Regions from separate parts of the Kosakonia radicincitans DSM 16656 genome, predicted to be linked through region 1. Evidence: predicted binding sites of a transcription regulator. Region 1 holds the regulator's gene; the other holds the start of a gene.
What was found. The regulator LexA, encoded in region 1, represses DNA repair genes until DNA is damaged. The targets are predictions, from matches to a motif close to TNCTGTATGTACATACAGNA.

Region 1 (3,136 bases):
GCGGGCCAGAAGTTCAGGTTGATGCCTGCGGCAATGTGCGGCGGCACCAGCCCCTGGTGATAGAGCACATATGAGAGCAGCAGATAGTCCATATGGCTGCGATGGCAGGGCACATAGACAATCTCATGGCCGTCGTGCGCAAGCTGGCGCACGCGTTCGGCGTTGTGCACGTTGATCCCCTGATAGAGACGGTTCCAGGTAAAGCCGAGGATACGGTCGGTCAGACGGATCATTTCGTACGAGAAGTTGGCGGCAATCTCTTCCATCAGCGCGATAGCGTTTTGCTGCGCTTTGTCGTGAGAGATTTTTTTGCTGCGCGCTTCGTCTTCGACCGCACGGGCAATCGCTTTAGAAGAGAGCAGCTTATTGAACAGATCCTGACGCGCCGGCAGACGCGGCCCAACGGCGGCCAGACGCTGTCGCGCGAAATGCATACGCGCCACACGCGCCAGTTTCTGCGCGATAATTTTATCGGTGCCGTGCTCGGTCGCCATGCGGCGCAGGGAGACGGGCGGCGAGAAGCGCACAAAGCTATCGCGGCCAAGCCAGGAGATCGCGAAGAATTTCTGGATGCCGTTCAGCATGCGCAGCGGCGGATTAATCTCGCCTTTTTCACGCCCCGGAGAGCGGCCAAACATCACCGATACCGGCACCATTTGCACATCCAGATCCGGATGGCTGCGGTGTAAATCCAGGTAGTCGTGGAACAGTTTGATGGACTCTTCTTTTGGCGTGTAATAGGTAAACACGCGCGGCCCGCCATGAATAAACACGAAACGCGGCAGTAATACGCCGTCGATTTCCAGGGGTTCCAGGGGATCGGGCAGTTCGTGCGCCAGACACTGAGCACGCAACGTCATCAAATCTGCCTTAGAGTTATAAGGCAGCACGTACATAATAGGACGTGAAGTATCGAGACCCAGTTCCTGTGCAGGTTCTGCAGGTATCGATTTACTTTTTACCAGTACACTTAATGGTAAATTCAGTAATTTGTAGTAAATTCGTGGCCAACCGGACATAAAAGATGAAAAGCCTCTGGTTAATAATAGTGCCATTGCGCCGCAAGAATATCAGAAAGCGCACGTAATTTCTGTTGTACCTCAGTACGCTGATGTAGACATTGACGTTTATTACATAAAAAGGTTCTTTTCATGGCCAATAATACCACCGGAATTACCCGAATCATTAAAGCAGCAGGTTACTCATGGAAGGGCGTTCGCGCTGCATGGATCAATGAAGCCGCCTTCCGTCAGGAGCTGGTAGCCGTTGTTTTAGCTATCATTATTGCTTGCTGGCTGGACATTGACACGGTCACACGGGTATTGCTGATTAGCTCGGTGTCGCTAGTAATGATTGTTGAAATCCTAAATAGTGCAATTGAAGCTGTCGTAGACCGAATTGGTTCTGAATTTCACGAACTTTCCGGTCGGGCGAAGGATATGGGATCGGCGGCAGTGCTGATGTCGATCCTGCTGGCGCTGTTTACCTGGATCTCGCTTCTTTGGTCGCATTTTCGATAACGCTTCCAGAAATCAATAACTCCCTGGTTTTTTGCTTAAATTTGGTTCCAAAATCGCCTTTGACTGTATATACTCACAGCATAACTGTATATACACCCAGGGGGCGGGATGAAAGCATTAACGGCCAGGCAGCAAGAGGTGTTCGATCTCATCCGCGATCGCATCACCCAAACCGGTATGCCACCAACGCGTGCGGAAATCGCACAGCAATTGGGGTTCCGTTCCCCAAATGCGGCTGAAGAACACCTGAAAGCGCTTGCGCGCAAAGGGGTTATCGAAATCGTCTCCGGCGCATCGCGTGGTTTGCGTCTGCTGCTGGAAGAAGAAGAGGATATCGGTTTACCGCTGATTGGCCGCGTTGCTGCGGGTGAACCGCTGCTGGCGCAACAGCATATCGAGGGTCACTATCAGGTCGATCCCGATCTCTTCAAGCCTCACGCGGATTTCCTGCTGCGCGTCAGCGGTATGTCGATGAAAGACATCGGTATTATGGACGGCGACCTGCTCGCAGTGCATAAAACGCAGGACGTGCGTAACGGCCAGGTGGTCGTCGCACGTATTGATGATGAAGTTACCGTGAAACGTCTGAAAAAACAGGGTAACACCGTCGAACTGCTGCCGGAAAACAGCGAGTTTTCCCCGATCGTCGTCGATCTGCGCGATCAAAACTTCACCATTGAAGGGCTGGCGGTTGGCGTCATCCGTAATGGTACATGGCTCTAACGCCTGTTCTTTTCGCAGCGACACAGAATACCGTGGCGCTGCGTAATACACTTTTCCCCCATTGATTCGACACTGCCATGCCGTTGCTGAATGCATCTGACAGAGCACTGTGGCGGCTTGCGCTGCCCATGATCTTCTCCAATATCACTGTTCCGTTACTGGGACTGGTGGATACCGCCGTGGTCGGGCACCTGGATAGCCCTGTTTACCTCGGCGGCGTGGCGATTGGCGCAACGGCTACCAGCTTTTTGTTTATGCTGCTGCTGTTTTTGCGGATGAGCACAACCGGTCTTACGGCACAGGCGTTTGGCGCGAAAAACGCACCTGCGCTGGCGCGCGCGCTGGTACAACCGCTGCTACTGGCGCTGTTGGCTGGCGGGGGAATTATGTTGCTGCGTACGCCGCTCATCGATCTAGCGCTGCACATCACCGGTGGGAGCGAAGCCGTGCTGGAACAAGCGCGGCGCTTTCTTAATATCCGCTGGCTGAGTGCGCCAGCGTCGTTGGGAAATCTGGTATTACTCGGCTGGTTGCTGGGCGTGCAGTATGCCCGTGCTCCGGTGATCCTGCTGGTGGTAGGGAACCTCCTCAACATTGTTCTCGACCTGTGGCTGGTGATGGGTCTGCACATGAATGTGCAGGGGGCAGCGCTCGCCACCGTTGTGGCTGAGTATGCGACTTTCGCCATCGGTCTGCTGATGGTGCACCGCGTGTTGGTGATGCGCGGCATCACCCTGCCAGCGCTGAAAAATGCCTGGCGCGGCGGTATGCGGCGCTTATTAGCGCTTAACCGCGATATCATGCTGCGCTCGCTGCTCTTGCAGCTCTGCTTTGGCTCAATCACCGTACTGGGCGCGCGTCTTGGTGGCGAGACAGTCGCCGCTAACGCGGTG
Region 2 (3,136 bases), 120 kb from region 1:
TCAAGGTGTTCACCGAAGTATTCCACCATGTCGTTACGTTCAGCTTCGCCGTGTACCAGCACATCCAGCCCCAAATGCTCCTGTTCAATAATCGCCTGTTTAATGTGTTCAGCGATGCCGGTGCGGTAATTGCCCGCATCTAAACGTCCCTGTTTAAAATCCAGACGCAAGCCGCGGATCTCGGTGGTTTGCGGGAACGAGCCGATAGTCGTGGTCGGCCACGCTGGCAGGTTGAAACGCACGCGCTGCGCTTGTGCACGCTCAGCGTACGGACGCGCGCGCTGGCTGTCCTGCGCGGTGATCGCCGCCAGACGTTTTGCCACCGCCGGGTTGTGCACGCGGGTAGAGTGGCGGCGCGCCTGGATCGGGGCGCTCCATTCATTCAGTTTTTCTGTGTTGCCGCTGTTCAGGGCATCACGTAATAGCGCCAGTTCTTCACATTTTTGCAGGGCGAAGGCGAACCAGCTTTTCACTTCGGCATCAAGACGTGTCTCAACACTCAGATCGATCGGGCTGTGCAGCAGCGAGCAGGAAGAGGCAACCCATAGCGGGCGTTTGCCGACCACATCCTTAATCTGCGCATATTTTTCACTCAGATCGGCGCGCCAGACGTTACGGCCATTCACCAGACCGGCAGAGAGCAGCCAGTCGGCAGGCAGACGCTGATGCAGCTGCGCAACGTTGTCTTTACCGTGTACCAGATCGACATGCAGACCCTGCACCGGCAACGCGGTAATGGTGTCCAGGTTCGGCGTGACGCCTTCGAAATAGGTGGTCAGCAACAGTTTTACTTTGCCGTTCAGGGCGTCATACGCCGGTTTGAAGGCGTCCAGCCACGCTTGCGGTAGTTCCAGCACCAGCGCCGGTTCGTCTATCTGCACCCACTCAATACCGCGTTTCGCCAGTTCGGCCAGCACTTGCTGGTAAACCGGCAAAATATCGTTCAGCAGGCTTAAGCGATCGAATTGTTCGCCTTTCACTTTGCCCAGCCACAGGTATGTGACCGGCCCAAGCAGTACGGGTTTCACCTTGTGGCCCAGCGCCAACGCTTCGTCCACTTCATCCAGCAGTTGCGTCCAGGTCAGTTTGAACTGCTGGCCTTTGCTGAATTCCGGCACCATGTAGTGGTAGTTGGTGTTAAACCATTTGGTCATCTCTGCCGCTGCCGCCGGTTCGCCGGTCGGTGCGCGACCGCGGCCGATGCGGAACAGGGTGTCGATATCGACAGAGCCGTCGTTGTTCTGATGACGAGCCGGCACATTGCCCAGCAGCAGGCTGGTGGTCAGAACATGGTCGTACCAGGCGAAATCACCGACCGGCAGCAGGTCGATCCCGGCCTGTTTTTGTTGATCCCAGTGACGGGCGCGCAGCTCGCTCCCTACCGCCAGCAGTTCTTCGCGAGAAGAATTCCCCGCCCAGTAACTTTCTTGCGCTTTTTTCAGCTCGCGACGCAGGCCGACGCGAGGAAAACCGAGGGTGTGGTTTTGTATTGTCATGTCTTCTTCCTTTAATTATTTGATTCTGAATGTAAAACTCTAAATAGTTCGGCTGGCAGGAAGGCGGCAACGTAGCGTGTCCCCAGGAGCTTACTGAAGTAAGTGACTGGGGCGCGCAAGGCAGTCAACGCACCTGCAAGTCGAAATATGACGAGTTTAGACGTCCAGATGTTTACACATCCATATTGTGAAGGTACTGTATAAACCTCAAGCGCAAATTGTTCATGCCGGGGTGAAGGACATTCATGATCGAAATTAAACACCTGAAAACGCTACAGGCGTTACGAAACAGCGGGTCGCTGGCTGCAGCAGCGGCAACGTTGCATCAGACGCAGTCGGCGCTTTCCCACCAGTTCAGCGATCTGGAACAACGCCTCGGCTTTCGTCTGTTTGTGCGTAAAAGTCAGCCGCTGCGTTTTACGCCGCAGGGCGAGATCCTGCTGCAACTGGCCAATCAGGTTCTGCCGCAAATCAGCCGCGCGCTGCAGGCTTGTAACGAGCCGCAGCAAGCCACGTTGCGCATCGCGATTGAGTGCCATAGCTGTATTCAATGGCTAACGCCTGCACTTGAGAACTTCCGCCAGAACTGGCCGCAGGTGGAGATGGATTTCAAATCCGGCGTAACCTTTGACCCGCAGCCTGCGCTACAACAGGGTGAGCTTGACCTGGTGATGACATCCGACATTCTGCCGCGCAGCGGCCTGCACTATTCACCGATGTTTGATTTTGAGGTACGGCTGGTGATGGCGCCGGATCATCCGCTGGCGGCAAAAGCGCGCATCACACCGGACGATCTTGCCAGCGAAACGCTGCTGATCTACCCGGTGCAGCGTAGCCGCCTTGATATCTGGCGTCATTTCCTGCAACCGGCGGGCATCAGCCCGGCGCTGAAAAGCGTTGATAACACGCTATTGTTGATTCAGATGGTTGCCGCCCGGATGGGGATCGCGGCGCTGCCGCACTGGGTGGTGGAGAGTTTTGAACGCCAGGGTCTGGTGGTGACCAAAACCCTGGGCGAAGGATTGTGGAGCCGGCTGTACGCGGCGGTGCGCGACGGCGAGCAGCGTCAGCCGGTTACGGAAGCGTTTATTCGCTCAGCGCGGAACCACGCGTGCGATCACCTGCCGTTTGTGCGGAGCGCGGAGCGACCCAACGGCGATGTACCCACAGCGAAGCCATTATCACCGAACCACCAATAATAAAGCTCGGCCAGTGCGGCTGTTCCTGCCAGATAGCGAGGTTGACCAGCAGCCCGGCGGGAACATGCACATTGTTCATAATGCCGAGCGTCCCGGCGTCAACCTGCGTTGCGCCGTAGTTCCACATAAAGTAACCCAGACCGGAAGCGACCACGCCCAGCCATACCAGCACGCCCCACTGCAAAGTGGTTGTCGGCAGCTTCTGCGGGTTACCCATCACAAACCATGCGGTGACAGCAACAACAAATGCCCCCAGATAGAACCACGCAAAGGCGTTATGCTGCGGCATGGGCCGCGTTTCCATCAGGAGTTTATAACCAACCATGCCAATGGCGAAGCTGATGTTCGCCAGCTGTACCAGAATCAAACCGATCCAGAAGTGATCGCTGACTTTGTCATAACGAATAATCGCCGCGCCAATCACCGCCAGCCCGGCGCTCA

Region 2: the regulator LexA is predicted to act here: its motif matches at 1,691-1,710, upstream of metR (HTH-type transcriptional regulator MetR).

Annotation. Positions count from the first base shown of each region.
Region 1 is NZ_CP018016.1:5,445,505-5,448,640, reverse strand. It holds gene plsB (glycerol-3-phosphate 1-O-acyltransferase PlsB) at 1-1,019, opposite strand, end outside; gene Y71_RS26180 (diacylglycerol kinase) at 1,152-1,520, shown strand; gene lexA (transcriptional repressor LexA) at 1,629-2,243, shown strand; gene dinF (MATE family efflux transporter DinF) at 2,321-3,136, shown strand, end outside.
Region 2 is NZ_CP018016.1:5,560,797-5,563,932, forward strand. It holds gene metE (5-methyltetrahydropteroyltriglutamate--homocysteine S-methyltransferase) at 1-1,496, opposite strand, end outside; gene metR (HTH-type transcriptional regulator MetR) at 1,742-2,695, shown strand; gene Y71_RS26720 (carboxylate/amino acid/amine transporter) at 2,583-3,136, opposite strand, start outside.